2 regions of the Paenibacillus sp. FSL M7-1414 genome follow, and region 1 is predicted to be linked to the other one. Evidence: riboswitches for the same ligand, from Rfam matches in the RefSeq annotation. Region 1 holds a riboswitch; the other holds the start of a gene.
The links. A riboswitch is a leader RNA that binds a small molecule or an ion and turns the genes downstream of it on or off. The one in region 1 is predicted to bind glycine.

Region 1 (8,000 bases):
TTGCTGAATACCGTGCCAAACAGGAACAGTATGATGCACAACGTGCAGAGTGGAGAAAACTTCGTGATGAGCCAACGGTAACGGTGGACAACGTTCATGTTGAACTTGCAGCCAACATTGGTACACCAAATGACGTAACGGGTGTTCTGGAAAACGGCGGCGAGGCTGTAGGCCTGTACCGTACCGAGTTCTTGTACATGGGCAGAGACAAGCTTCCTTCCGAAGACATTCAGTATAATGCTTACAAAGCGGTACTGGAAAAAATGGAAGGCAAACCTGTCGTTGTTCGTACACTCGACATCGGTGGAGACAAAGAGCTTCCATACCTGGATCTGCCAAAAGAAATGAATCCATTCCTCGGCTTCCGCGCAGTTCGTCTGTGTTTGGACCGTCTGGATATCTTCCGTACACAATTGCGTGCATTGCTGCGTGCAAGCGTACATGGAAACCTGCGTGTCATGTTCCCAATGATCGCAACACTCGGTGAATTCCGTGAAGCAAAAGCTGTCTTGCTCGAAGAGAAAGAGAAGCTGGTTGCTGAAGGTATTGCTGTTTCTGACAGCATTCAACTCGGAATCATGGTCGAAATTCCTTCGACTGCAGTTCTGGCGGATCAATTTGCCAAAGAAGTGGATTTCTTCAGTATCGGAACGAACGATCTGATTCAATACACGATGGCTGCTGACCGCATGAACGAACGAGTGGCTTATCTGTACCAGCCTTACAACCCAGCCATTTTGCGTTTGGTTAAAATGGTTATCGATGCAGCGCATCGTGAAGGCAAATGGGTTGGCATGTGTGGTGAGATGGCAGGAGACGAAACAGCAATTCCATTGCTGCTTGGTCTTGGATTGGATGAGTTCAGCATGAGCGCAACCTCCATTCTGCCAGCTCGTAGTCAGATCACCAAGCTGTCCCGTGCGGATATGCAGGAACTGGCTGCTAAAGCTCTGGATATGCAAACGGCTGAACAAGTTGTTGAATTGGTTCAAAGCATTCAAGCGTAATTTTGCCGGGGTTTCCTCCGGATTTGAGGTTTTTCTTTTTCCGATAATGAGCTGCATTGATGCAGCGATTTTGCCGGTATCCGCTGTTACAGCGGGTACTGGCTTTTTTTGTTGCTCGAACGTATAGGAATTAGAAGGGGAGTAGGAGGAGAAAGGTCCTGTAATGTCTAGCCAAAAAAATGCTCTTACTGGTGTAGTTAACATCAGCAAGAGCATGATTAGTAATACACTTAGTGCTTAACTGCACGCGCAGTTCAGTACAGGTTTGCGAGCGGCGGTGGTTTCATCCAGACGAGTGACCGGTGTTCCGTAAGGTGCGTTCAGTACCAATTCAGGTGTCTCTTCCGCTTCTTTGGCAATCCGTATCATCGTATCAATGAAGCCATCCAGCGTTTCTTTGCTCTCGGTTTCTGTCGGTTCGATCATGATGCATTCCTCCACGTTGAGCGGGAAGTACACCGTAGGCGGGTGATATCCAAAATCAAGCAATCGCTTGGCAACATCAAGTGTGCGCACACCGTATTGCTTCAAACCCCGACCAGACATGACAAATTCATGTTTGCATACACCCGGATACGGAATCTCGTAGTATGGTGCGAGGCGGGCCATCATATAATTAGCATTCAGTACCGCACATTCAGAGACACGGCGCAAGCCTTCCGGTCCATAGGTGCGAATGTAGGCATAGGCACGTACCAATATACCGAAGTTACCGTAGTAGGCTTTCACCCGGCCAATGGATTGATCGCCTTCACGATCGAATGCATACATACCATCATCATTTTTGATAACCATGGGCTTAGGCAGGAACGGAACTAAACGACTCTTCACACCGACTGGTCCGGCGCCAGGTCCACCACCGCCATGTGGCGTACTCATCGTTTTGTGCAAGTTCAGATGCACCACGTCAAAGCCCATATCACCCGGACGGGTAATGCCCATAATGGCATTGGAGTTGGCTCCGTCGTAATACAACAAGCCACCAGCCTGGTGTACGATGGATGCAATCTCCTGAATGTCTTTCTCAAACAGACCAAGTGTATTCGGGTTTGTCAGCATCAATGCTGCCGTATCCGAACCGACTGCTGCACGGAGTGCGTCCAGATCGACCAGTCCGTCTGCGCGGGATGGAATCGTCACAGTTTCAAATCCTGCAACGGTTGCACTTGCCGGGTTGGTACCATGCGAAGAATCGGGCACGATGACTTTGGTACGTTGTTCGCCACGACCTTCGTGGTAGGCACGAATCATCATAAGTCCAGTCCATTCTCCATGGGCACCAGCTGCTGGTTGCAAGGTCACAGCGTCCATACCTGTCAGACCTGCAAGGTCGTTTTGCAACGTATATAACAGTTCTAGTGCACCTTGAATGCTGGATTCATGCTGGTACGGATGGATTTTGGCGAATCCATTATAACGGGCAACATCCTCATTGATCTTCGGATTGTATTTCATCGTACAAGAGCCCAGTGGATAGAATCCGTTATCTACGCCGAAGTTGCGGCGGGACAGAGCGGTATAGTGTCGAATAACATCGACCTCAAACACTTCCGGCAGTGCTGCTGCTTCCGAACGGAGCATTTCCCGGGGAATCAACGTATCGGCAGCCTGACGAGGAACGTCACATTCTGGCAAGGAATAAGCGACACGTCCAGGGCTGCTGAGTTCAAAAATCAATGATTGTTCCGAAGCAGGAGATAAGGTCTGTGCACTAAATGTTGTATCCTTCTCAGGTTGAACCGAAGTGGAGACAGAGGTACCTGTTTCCGATTGTCCTTGTACCGATGTTGTCGTCGTCGTTTCCTGAGTCACAGCGATCCCTCCAATGCTCGTGCGAATTCGTCAATCTCTTCCTTAGTGCGCCGTTCGGTAACAGCAATCAGCATATGTCCGGCAAGCTCCGGGTAATCACGTCCGAGTTCGTAACCACCAATAAAGCCCGCATCCAGCAGTTTCAACTGAAGAGTATCCACGTCGGTTCCTTCAGGAAGCTTAATAACAAACTCATTAAATGTTGGTGCATTAAAAGTAAGGCTAACTCCAGAAATCGCAGTTAATGTATTGAGGGTGTAATGACTCTTTTGCAAATTCAGATCCGCGACATCAATCATTCCTTGTTTACCCATGATGGACATATATACAGATGCGCTGAGTGCAAGCAAAGCCTGGTTGGAACAGATGTTGGATGTCGCCTTTTCGCGTCGGATGTGCTGTTCACGTGCTTGCAATGTCAGTACAAAACCACGCTTGCCATTGCGATCGGTTGTTTGGCCTACAATTCGGCCAGGAATTCGGCGCATATGAGGCTGGGATACTGCGAAATATCCGCATGTCGGACCGCCGAGTGAAGCGGCGATGCCGAGGGGCTGCGCATCACCTACAACGATGTCGGCACCCAGCTTGCCTGGGGCTTCCAGCAGACCCAGCGATAGCGGGTTGGCACTTACAACGAGCAGGCCCTTGTGCGCATGCACGAGGTCGGCAGCCTGCTTCACATTTTCCACGGCACCAAAGAAGTTCGGACTCTGGATCATGACAGCAGCGGTATCGTCTGATATGGCGGTTTGCAGGGCATCCCAGTCAGTGACGCCATCCTTATAGCCAATCTCGACAATCTCCAGACGGAGTCCGTGCGCATATGCCTGCAATACCTGACGGGCTTCCGGATGAACGGTACGGGATACGATGAGCTGTTTGCGACGAGTTGCCGCTGCGGCCAGATTACCGGCTTCCGCAAAAGCCGTTGCGCCGTCATACATGCTGGCATTGGCTACAGCCATACCGGTTAATTCACAGATGTAGGATTGAAATTCGAAAATGGCCTGTAGTTCACCTTGGCTGATCTCAGGCTGATAAGGTGTGTAGGCAGTGTAAAACTCGGAACGGGAAATGACATGATTGATGACGGAAGGAACATGATGATCATATATGCCAGCGCCGAGGAAGCTGGCGTGTGTTTCGAAATTGGCGTTGGCGCCAGCTTGTTTGGACATGTGACGTGTCAGCGCATATTCATCAAGTTTGGAGGATACGGGCAGCTCGCCCTGATAACGAATCTCTTTTGGAATGTCCTGAAACAGATCCTCCAGCGTATCCACACCGATGGTTGCGAGCATGGCGCTCTGATCTTGTTCAGTCATGGGAATGTAACGGTGCTTGCTCATGCTTGATCAGCTCCTTGAGTAGGTGTCTTCGACGTACGTGTCCGTTTATGAAAAGGGGTCTTCACGACCTCGGCTTTTAGTTTCTTGCCGCGGATCTCAATCTCAAGCGGGGTTCCCAGCGCAGCGTATTTGCTGTCGATGAGGGCAAGCCCCAGATTACGCTTCAATGTAGGTGATTGCGTGCCTGTTGTCACTTCACCAATCTGTACGCCTTCGGCGTAAATCGGATAGTGGGGGCGGGGAATACCGCGCTCCAACACTTCGATGCCGACCAGTTTGCGGGCGGGCCCGTCAGTTTTTTGCTGTAACAAGGCTTCGTGTCCGATAAAAGGTCCGGCATTCAGCTTCACAAACATGCCAACACCAGCCTCAAGCGGAGAGATAGTTGCCGACAATTCCTGTCCATACAGAGGGAGCTTTGCTTCAAAGCGCAGTGTATCCCGAGCACCGAGGCCTGTCGGTACAAGTCCGTGACCTTCACCGGCTTGCATTAACCCATTCCAGACCACAGCGGCCTGATCTGCAGGAACATATAGCTCAAAGCCATCTTCACCGGTATAACCGGTACGGGACAACAGTAATTTTACTCCACATACTTCAGCATCCTGCACAAAACGAAACGGTTCAATCGAGCTTACATCCGTATCTGTAACTTTCCCGATAATGTCTACAGCCAGTGGACCTTGCAAGGCGAGTAGCGCCGTCTGCTCCGAATCATTGGTCATGCTTACGCCGGGGATCAAGTGCTCTTGCAGCCACGCCCAATCCTTGTCGATGTTGGAGGCGTTAACCACAAGCATATAATGCTGATCTTCCAGCTTATACACGAGCAGATCATCCACCACACCGCCATCTGGATAACACATCAGGGTGTACTGGGCTTGACCGGGAACCAGCGTGGTCACATCATTAGTCATCATTTGTTGCAAAAAAACTTCAGCCTGCTCACCCTGTACAGTGAATTCGCCCATATGGGATACATCAAACAGTCCAGCACGCTCGCGTACCGCTTCATGTTCTTTCTGGATTCCGCTAAATTGTACGGGAAGCTCCCAGCCTCCAAAATCAATGCACCGTACGCCTTCATATTGCTGATATAGTGGGAAGAGTGGTGTTCTAAGCAAATCAGACATCAAATCACCTCGTCATGGGCCGTCAGCCGGCCGGATATACAATCGTGGATCAATGAACCAGGGTATTTTTAAATTTTCAGCTAGATATTTTCATCACATAAGTATGGTAAGGCAGCTATGGCAGCGCCATTCTACATCCTGTTTTTCGTTTTTTGGGAAAAAGGAAAAGGACAGGCCAAAGAATCGGCATGCCAAGTAGCACGCTGTATTCTAAGGCTCTGTCCCTTGTACCTGAGAGTTACCCCGCTGCGTTGTGCAGCAGGTTTCCCCTTGGGTGATCATAACGCCCGCACAGGGCGAATAGATGCTCTCCAGAGTTGCGTCCCGTAAAAGTCCTTTTGCCTGAGAGATTCACCTCCGCTTATCGGTGGTTTACTCCTTCGGCGTTACCTCATGTACATCCCGAATCGGGTGTCACGGGTAATCTCTCCCTTTACATTCATCCGCGGGTATAACATAGTCCAATAAACACATTTACTCCTTTCATTAAAACGTGAATCCACTACCGATGTCAAGAACGATATCATAGATAATGATTTAAAACCGAATATTTATTTTATTTTTTATGTTATTGTTCGTATATTTAAAAAGACTACGCTTACTATTCTAATATTCACCAGTATATGAAGAAAGAGTGTAATCCGGTTACAGGATTTAGAGGTGTTCAGCAAATAAATTGTGAGGTATCTTGACATTTGATTCAAAAATATCATACGCTATGTTCTGGGAAAAAGGTTAAGGTCAAAGAACGCATGTACTCATTAATGAAAAGCGAGGCGGATATCGATGAGCGAATTGAAAAGTGATTTCCTGTACAGTGAAGAGCACGAATGGGTGCAAACCGTAGGGGAGGATACTGTACGTATTGGCATTACCGAGTTCGCGCAGCATCAGCTGGGTGACATTGTGTTTGTGGAATTGCCTGACCTTGAAACCAATGTAAAAGCAGAGGACAGCATTGGAACGATCGAATCGGTCAAAACGGTGTCGGACTTGTTCTCTCCCGTCACTGGTTCAATCATTGCGGTGAATGATTCGTTGCAGGACTCACCTGAACTTGTGAACAGCTCTCCTTACGAGGAAGGCTGGATGATTGAGATCCGTGTTGAGGGAGATCTGACAGCAGCATTGTCTACATTGATGAATGCAGACGCGTATCGGAAACATACGGAAGAATAGTATCAACGAACTTGTACTTATTAACATATATTTTATAATTAAATGATATGAGCTTCATATTGTTTCGACCTGTGTGAGCCGGATGCTTGCACAGGTTTTTTGTGCTTTCCAAGAATGGTTTTGAATGTGGAATGAAGCAGATTGTGGATGTAAATCACCTGATTGGACCAAGCTATAGTTTAGAAAATGATTCTGGAAATGACAAAAGTCATAGGCAAGAAAATCCTTGTGTACCAATGGGTTCAGCCATTATGCATCAAGTAAAACGATTACATAACCTAATGTTGTCATCATTGTTCATGACGAAAGTACGCTTTCATTTCATTGAACAGGAGAGCATTCTCGCTTAGGATTACAGCAGGGGAGAAATGATACCCCTTTCATAAATCATAATCACTTGATCCAAGGAGGATAATACAATGAGTAATTTGGACCAATCGTCCAATTCCAAAGGTGGGCTACGGGTAGGTGTTCAGCGTTTTGGCCGATTCCTGAGTGGTATGGTCATGCCAAATATGGGAGCGTTCATCGCCTGGGGATTAATTACGGCTCTGTTCATTCCAACAGGCTGGTTCCCTAACGAGACGCTTGCACAGCTAGTTGATCCGATGATCAAATATTTGCTGCCACTGTTAATTGGTTACACCGGAGGTACGATGGTGCATGGTCAGCGTGGTGGTGTCGTGGGTGCCATTATGACCATCGGGGTCATCGTGGGTAGTGATATCCCGATGTTCCTCGGTGCCATGATTGCCGGACCACTGGCAGCATGGATTATCAAAAAGTTCGATAAATCCATTGAAGGTAAAATTAGAGCCGGATTTGAAATGCTGGTTAACAACTTCTCAGCCGGTATTATTGGCGGAATCTTGGGGATTTTTGCGCTACTGGGCATCGGACCTGCTGTAGAAGCGATTAGCAAAGTATTATCTGCCGGGGTACAAGGGTTAATGAATCTTGGTTTGCTGCCGCTGGTCAACCTAATCATCGAACCAGGTAAAGTATTGTTCCTGAACAATGCAATCAACCACGGGATTCTGACACCGATTGCAACAGATCAAGCGAGAGAATTAGGGAAATCCGTATTATACATGCTTGAATCAAACCCGGGTCCGGGACTTGGTATCTTACTTGCTTACTGTTTCTTCGGACGCGGAATGGCTAAATCTTCTGCACCGGGTGCCGTAATCATTCATTTCTTCGGGGGAATTCATGAGATCTACTTCCCTTACATTCTGATGAGACCGATTCTGATTCTTGCCGCAATTGCGGGTGGCGTCGCAGGTACATTAACATTCATGCTCACCGGAGCAGGACTTGTTTCAGCACCATCACCGGGTAGTATTATCGCGTATTTCTTCTTAACACCAAAAGGTGGATACCTGCCGATGTTCGCAGGGGTGCTTGTAGCAGCCGTCGTTTCTTTCCTGGTTGCAGCAGTGTTGCTGAAAACGGGTAAACAAAAGGACGAAGATCTGGAGTCCGCATCCAGTCGGATGAAAGACATGAAGAGTCAA
Region 2 (8,000 bases), 4.8 Mb from region 1:
ACGGATCACGTTTTGGAACAAATTATCAAGAATACGGCGCATGCCCTGTTCATCCATATGCCAGATCAACGGTTCCTCTGGCAGGTCAATATCAATCTCAAATTGCTCTTTCTCCCAGACCGGGTACCAGGCGGCCGCCGTTTCCCTGACGATCCGCAGTATATCTTTCTCTTCCAGCTTCAGTGTATATTTCCCACTCGTGAGCAAATTGTAGGATAACATGTTGTCGATGAGCCCGCCGAGGTCCTCCATCTTTGCTTCCATGCGATGTAATGAACGGTCACCTTGCTCGCTCAGCTCTTCCTTGTGCAAAGCATGCATATGTCCACGAATCACCGTTAGCGGGGTACGCAGATCGTGGGAAAGCCCTGCAATGAGACGTTTGCGCAATTGTTCTTCCTCGCGTTCACGGTGGCGGCTGTCGGACAGTTGATGCACCATCTGATTGAAGGATTCTTCCAGTTGACCAATCTCGTCTGACCGGCGGATATCTACCGGAAGCGGGAGACCTTCCTTGCCTGTGGTCATCATGGCCGTCTGCAAACGAATAAGTCGTTTGCGAATGCGTGCGAAGAAGAGAATCGACATAACGATGAAGATCAGAAAGATAAGGGTCATTACGATACCAAGATACAAGAGTTCCATCGGCCAGTTACTCTGATTCATTTGCAGAAGTGACCGCGGCACTTCAATGATCATGAATCCCTGTCCTTTGTCCTGCTCAGCTCCGCCAATATATGCAACTACGGTCAGTGGATCGCGAAAGGAAGCTACTTTCATGAATTGCACCGTATTGTTTACATTCCATAAGGCTGGAATATATGTCTCTGTCGTTTGCCCGGAATCCAGTGACCATCTCAATGTCGTATCTGTCCTGCCATCCGGCGACGTGGATTTCAGAAGCGTTACATCTTCACCACCAAGAATAAAGAGGGTCTCACCACTCACATTCACACGATACATGGAAGATTTGGGATACGAGTCATGTAATTGCTCCAACCGGGCCTTAATCTCTTCATCCGAAGCACCATCCAAGTTCTTCGCTTCATGTGACCAGAGGTTACTGATCTTAGTAACATCACCGTAAGGAGCGGCACGGTTCATATTCGTGTCCGTGTTATTCACTACAACAATATATATAACGGATATGATCGGAAGCACAACGGGCACAAATAATACAGCCGCCAAGATCAGTAGGATGTATCTGGACATCAAGGATCGCCCAAAGCGAAGCTTGCGCCGCCCGGATTGCTTTTGATCCATGCTTCGTTCTCCCTTCCGTTCACCCTTCATGATCTTCCGTTCCCTGAACCACCGAATCATGGCTTCTTCACACGATATCCCACACCACGGACCGTCTGAATAACTACAGGATTGGCCGGATCAAGCTCCAGCTTTTCGCGTAGATGTCGAATATGTACCATTAAAGTCTTGTCCCCATCCAGATAGGGCTCGTTCCAGACGGCTTCATAGATCTGCTCTTTGGTTCGAATCATGCCCATATGTCGTAGCAGGTAGGCGAAGATGTGGAACTGTTTTCCCGATAAAATAATCTCATCCCCCGTCTCCTCATTGACAATCCGATTGTCCTTCTCATAGATGGAGAGATGATCCAGCTTCAGGGCTGTATCCGATGAGACCGCAGTTCCCGCCTTACGCAGTTGAACCTCAATCCGGGCAGCCAGTTCATCGGGGTGAAATGGTTTGGTCACATAGTCATCGGCAAAATCAAGACCGTGCAACTTGTCGTCAATGGACGTTCTGGCCGAGAGCATGACAATGGGCACTGCGGGATGTTCTTTTTTCAGTCGTTGGCCCACCGTAAATCCATCCAGCCCAGGCAGCATGACATCCAGAATAATGAGTGAGCAACCGACAGCAGCCTCCGCTGCGCCTTCACCACTGCCGAGCCATACCACCTCATAACCGCGCTCCTCCAGATCGGCTCTGACCCAAGTCGCAATTTCCGTATCGTCTTCAATATATAACAGTTTGGTTTTCATCCGAATATTCGTTTCCTTTCTGCCCCCATTGGGTTAATGATATATCTGAGCATCATCATGATAAAAGCTGTCTATAACATATGGATTCATGTCTTGTTGAGCAAATGTTGAAGTCCTTTACGTTACCACACATGCTAATTATAGCTTATCCATTAACGTTGGGAATGTCATATTAATCAAGTCTACCAAGTACATATCAGTTCTACACCTGACGGGAGGAATTTCATTATGCTGCTGGAAGCCATCTATCATCAACCGAAACGAAACTGGGCCTATGCCTATGACCAAAATACAATCCACCTGCGCCTGCGTACCAAAAAGAATGATCTGACCGAGGTACATGCCCTGACCGGGGATAAATATGCGTGGGATGCAACCAAAGCGCTGGTTCCCTTAACAAAGTTCACCTCTGACTCCATGTTCGATTACTTCGAGGGTGAGGTGAAACCTCCCTACCACCGACTGAAGTACTCTTTTCTGCTCAAAAACGGAGACGAACAGATCTGGATGACCGAGACGGACTTCCAGGAAAAAGAACCAGACGATCCGGGTCGTATGTTCCAGTTCCCTTATATTCATGCCGGAGCTGTATTCACACCCCCTGCATGGGTTAAAGATGCAGTGTTCTATCAGATTTTCCCTGAACGATTCGCCAACGGCAACCCGGATATTAGTCCGGAAAAGGTAGAGCCGTGGGGTGGTGAGCCGACACCTTTCAATTTCTTCGGCGGTGACCTTCAGGGCGTGATCGATCATCTGGATTACATCAGCGATCTTGGCATTAATGCGATCTACTTCACCCCCATCTTTGAAGCCACCACCAATCACAAATACGATACAGAAGACTACCTGCGGGTAGACCGGCACTTTGGTGACGCAGATACCGTGAAACGACTGGTCGAGCTGTGCCACGCACGTGGAATTCGCGTACTTCTGGATGCTGTGTTCAACCATTCCGGGAAGACATTTGCGCCGTTTGCGGATGTGCAGAAGAACGGAGAACAATCCAAATATAAGGACTGGTTCCATGTACACGAATTCCCACTGGACGTGAAGGACGGCATTCCTACGTATGAGACCTTCGGATTCGAAGCGCACATGCCAAAGCTGAATACGGAGAATTCCGAGGTTAAGGCTTATCTGCTGGAGGTTGCCGAGTACTGGATTAAGGAAGTGGGCGCGGACGGATGGCGGCTGGATGTGGCAGACGAAGTGGACGATGCATTCTGGCGTGATTTCCGCCGTGTAGTCAAAGCCGCTAATCCGGATGCCTACATTCTGGGCGAAGTATGGAACGAGTCTTCCTCCTGGCTGCAAGGCGACCAGTTCGATGCGTCCATGAACTATCCGTTTACCGATGCCGTGAATGCATTCTTTGTGAAAAATACGATGCACGCCGAACAGTTCGCAAACTCCATCGGGCGACAGTTATCCCGTTATCCGCTTCAGGCCAGCGAAGTGGCGTTTAACTTGCTCGACAGCCACGATACTCCGCGGCTGCTCACGCTGTGTGAAGGCGACCAGCGCAAGATGAAGCTGGCTGCGTTATTCCAGTTCAGTTATATGGGCGCGCCGTGCATCTATTACGGAGACGAGATTGGCATGGACGGCGAACACGATCCGGGCTGCCGTAAATGCATGGAATGGGATGAAGCGAAGCAAGACCGAGAGCTGTTCGACTTTTATCAGAAACTGATCTCCCTGCGTCATGCGCATCCTGCCCTGCGTGCAGAAGGCACCGTTCGTTTCCTGCAGGCTCGTCCCGATGGCAGCCAACTGGTATTTGAGCGACAAAATGAAGAGGAACGCATTCTGGTTCTGTTCAATCGATCAGAAGAGACGGCTATTGTCGAGCTGGAGGCCGGTGACGAGGAATGGACCGAGTTATTCGGCGGAAACCATCGTACCGCCAAGGAAGATGGCGTACTCGCCATTGAATTGCCCGCGTATGGATATGCCGTACTGAGTACGGCTGTGAGCCAGAACTAGAGTCATAATACACATTCATCTGAAGTCAAATATAAGTATCCTAACTTCGCTTCATCTGGTAGCATAAAACAAGCGTCCTGCATAACCCGGATTCGGGTTCGCGGACGCTTGTTTTTGTATTTTTGTATTCGCCGTTATACATCATAATGTCACTGATTTATATATCGGTGGTCCCGGTTCAGCTTAAACCTGAGTACCCTTGTCCACTTGAGCATTGTCCGCCCCACTTGTAGTTGTGTCAGAATCCGCTGGCTTCGACTCCGGCTCAGGCTCGGCACGCTTTGCCTTTGGTTTAGCCAGCTTTTGCATCATTTTGCGGCCTGTTGGTGTCTGGGCCAGTCCACCTTGGGCTGTCTCCCGATGTCGGCTCGGCATTGCACTGCCTACTTCCAGCATGACATCGATGACTTCGTCTGAAGGAATGGCACTACGCACTCCGGCCAGGGCCATATCAGCCGCAGCCAGCGCCGTAACTGCACCCAGTCCATTACGGACGATGCATGGGATTTCAACAAGGCCTGCGACCGGATCGCAGATAAGGCCCAGTGTATTTTTTAACGCCAAACCAACGGCATGAACAACCTGTTCCGGTGTACCTCCACGCAGTTCAACCATGGCACCCGCAGCCATGCCGATAGCGGAACCCACTTCCGCCTGACAGCCACCTTCGGCGCCGGAGATAAATGAATTGTTGGCGATAACATAACCAATCGCTCCCGCACAGAACAACCCGTTCACCAAATGTTCGTCCGTCCAGCCAAACCGCTCCTGTGAGCTAATAAACACACCCGGGATAATGCCGCAGGAACCGGCTGTTGGTGTTGCCACGATCCGACCCATGGAGGCATTCACTTCAGATACACACAGGGCATACGCCATGGCAAGTGCGGAAGCATCTCCTGAACAAGTCTCACCTTTGCGAATGTACTCGGCCATTTTTTTCCCGTCTCCACCTGTTAATCCACTGCGTGATGTCGTATCTTCCGTTAACCCTTTGCGTACCGCTTTCTTCATCACCTGATAATATTCACACATCTGTTTCACAACATCCGCTTCCGGTGTATTGGTCTCCTGAACTTGCTCCTCGATCATCAGCTGAGCAATGGTTTTGGATTCTGCTGTACAGATCGTATTCAGTTCGTGCAAATGTTTAAACCGCATCCGAATCAACTCCTCTCTTCAAATCAATGACACGAATGTCCAATACATGGTCCAGCTCCCTTAGACGCTTGAGCATATCAGGATTAGGCACGCCATCCATTTCCATCGCGGTAAGTGCTTCGCCATCACGGGCTTTCCGGTCCACCTGCATATACCCGATGTTAACCCCGGATGAACTGATCGTGGACGTTACCGATGCAAGCACCCCTGCTTTGTCCGCATGTCGCAGAACGAGTGTTGGAAACTCACCACTAATCTGAACACGAAAATCATTCATCGAATGCACGGATACGCTCCCACCACCAATGGATGCACCGATTAAGGAGCAGGCACGTTCTCCATGCCACAACTCAATTTTGACCGTATTTGGATGAGGAGCAGGTAGGCCACTTGTATAAAACTCAACCTCCATGCCCGCTTCCTCTGCGTATTGCTCTGCATCCGGGATACGCGGATCATCTGTGACATAATCCAGCAGACCACCGATCAGTGCCAAATCTGTTCCGTGCCCCTGATACGTATCTGCAAATGAACCGTACAGGGTCAGCCGGGCACGATCTGGCGTACATCCTAGCCACTGCCGAGCAATTCTTCCTAACCTTGCCGCACCAGCTGTATGTGAACTTGAAGGCCCCGTCATCGATGGACCAATAATTGAGAAAACATCTTTAAATCGCACTTGTAACCCTCCATTATTAATCATGATTCATATTTGTAAAATGTATTCGTCATTTCGATCCAGGAGTTTCATCCACAATGTCCCTTATTTAGATATGATGACATCAAAAAAGGACAGAAGAAGGCCTTAGGCCCTCTCTCTGTCCTCGATACCTGAGAGTTTCACGATCAGCAGTGTCTCACGACAAGGGTGCACTGCCTGCGATTACAGACAAGTTCACCGGGCTGACTGATCATATACCCCTTGGGTGGCGCAGTTCGCGCACTCTCCAGAGTTGCGTCCAACGATGGTACATTTACCTGAGAGATTAACCACTGCGCCGGGTGCGCAGCAGCTTGCTCCTTCGGTGCCTGAACACTAGCCATATTGCTCGGCTAACCCAGGTCTCTCCCGCTCGTTATCATCCGCTGTATTATTTTAATTCGATTCGAATTGGTACATTTCTAAGTTTTTGATCGTGTATACCCATAGAGTAATGTACAATATCATATATGTCAACAAAAGTAACGTGTAATTATCATAAGTTCGATGTCTATTTTAACTGAAACGAATAGCATTAATATTTCTCACTTCCGCTGAGGCACTCGTGACGTTGCTAGTTGTCGTAAATTGGATACTTATCGTGTATGCATTAGTCGTTGTAGCCGGGGATGTATCCACGTAAGTGTTGGAGGAAAGAAACCTCAACGTTCCCGAAGCATTACCGCTTCGTGAGAGCTGCAATTGATTAATTAAAACTCCATTACGTCTCAGATTAATGTTATACGCAATACTCCAGTTAGCCCCTACAACTATTGCTATTTGTGTACTATTATCGATTTTCACGCGTTGACCTGCCACTACAGGTACATTAAGTGTCTGAATCGTCGTTTCAGCTACTAATGAAAGACCCAACGCCGTGGTCTGGCTATCAGCAAACAAGGAAGAATCCGCAGGGGCAGAAGCTGCTGTCGATCCAGTAGCTCCTGTTGCACCTGTAACCCCTGTGACTCCGGTCGTCCCCGTTACGCCTGTCGCACCTGTAATACCAGTGACTCCGGTCGTCCCTGTTACTCCCGTTGCGCCTGTATCTCCAGTGACTCCTGTTGCTCCCGTCAATCCGGTTGCACCTGTAACACCAGTATCTCCAGTCGCCCCTGTTACGCCTGTTGCACCTGTAGCCCCAGTAACTCCGGTCGTTCCTGTAAGTCCTGTCGCGCCCGTATCTCCAGTAACTCCGGTCGTCCCCGTTACGCCTGTCACTCCCGTATCTCCAGTAACTCCGGTCGTCCCCGTTACGCCTGTTGCGCCTGTAACACCAGTGACTCCGGTCGTCCCCGTTACGCCTGTCGCTCCCGTATCTCCAGTAACTCCTGTCGTCCCCGTTACGCCTGTCTCTCCCGTATCTCCAGTAACTCCGGTCGCACCCGTTACGCCTGTCTCTCCCGTATCTCCAGTAACTCCGGTCGCACCCGTTACGCCTGTCGCACCTGTAGCCCCAGTCGTTCCTGTTATTCCCGTACTACCGGTGACACCTGTGGCTCCAGTAGACCCTGTCTCCCCTGTGCTCCCGGTGACTCCAGTCGTTCCTGTTATTCCTGTACTCCCAGTAATACCCGTCACTCCCGTAAGCCCTGTCTCTCCTGTGGTCCCCGTACTTCCAGTAGCGCCCGTGACTCCTGTCACTCCGGTAGATCCTGTCTCCCCCGTGGTCCCAGTGACACCGGTCTCTCCCGTCGATCCCGTAGTTCCTCCAGGAGGACCAGTAACTCCTGTCAGTCCTGTAACACCTGTAGCCCCTGTAGGACCAGTTGTTCCCGCAACCCCTGCTGTCCCTGTAGCTCCAGTCGCACCCGTTACCCCGACTAGACCGAGGTCCGCTCCTAACAATTCCTCAGACACCAAACGATGTGCCGTTACCAGTTGACCGTTCTGGTTTTTCCCCCATACGGAAATCTGAACTTCATCCTCCGCATCATCACCTGTGGTAAATATAAACTCAAATGCATCCAAATCTGCATAATAGTCTTTTGTTATAACCTGGTTAGGCAAAACATTAAACAATTCCTCAACGTATAGTGTGCGAACACCATTCAAATAATAGCCTTGAACCAGAACGGTAGAGAAACTAGTGAGACTCCGATTGTCTAATTTCACTGTAATTCTCTGTGTAGGACGCTCGCCGCTTC

Region 2: another riboswitch for glycine. It lies ahead of sdaAB (L-serine ammonia-lyase, iron-sulfur-dependent subunit beta); the one in region 1 lies ahead of gcvT (glycine cleavage system aminomethyltransferase GcvT).

What each region holds. Positions count from the first base shown of each region.
Region 1 is NZ_JBBOOS010000001.1:5,321,227-5,329,226, reverse strand. Features, by position in the region: gene ptsP (phosphoenolpyruvate--protein phosphotransferase) at 1-1,007, shown strand, start outside; gene gcvPB (aminomethyl-transferring glycine dehydrogenase subunit GcvPB) at 1,245-2,684, opposite strand; gene gcvPA (aminomethyl-transferring glycine dehydrogenase subunit GcvPA) at 2,816-4,171, opposite strand; gene gcvT (glycine cleavage system aminomethyltransferase GcvT) at 4,168-5,304, opposite strand; glycine riboswitch at 5,521-5,621, opposite strand; glycine riboswitch at 5,625-5,747, opposite strand; gene gcvH (glycine cleavage system protein GcvH) at 6,091-6,483, shown strand; gene MHH92_RS23095 (PTS mannitol transporter subunit IICB) at 6,903-8,000, shown strand, end outside.
Region 2 is NZ_JBBOOS010000001.1:519,034-527,033, reverse strand. Features, by position in the region: gene MHH92_RS02505 (HAMP domain-containing sensor histidine kinase) at 1-1,263, opposite strand, end outside; gene MHH92_RS02500 (response regulator transcription factor) at 1,320-2,003, opposite strand; gene MHH92_RS02495 (alpha-glycosidase) at 2,232-3,992, shown strand; gene sdaAA (L-serine ammonia-lyase, iron-sulfur-dependent, subunit alpha) at 4,176-5,153, opposite strand; gene sdaAB (L-serine ammonia-lyase, iron-sulfur-dependent subunit beta) at 5,143-5,832, opposite strand; glycine riboswitch at 5,970-6,106, opposite strand; glycine riboswitch at 6,111-6,235, opposite strand; gene MHH92_RS02480 (hypothetical protein) at 6,370-8,000, opposite strand, start outside.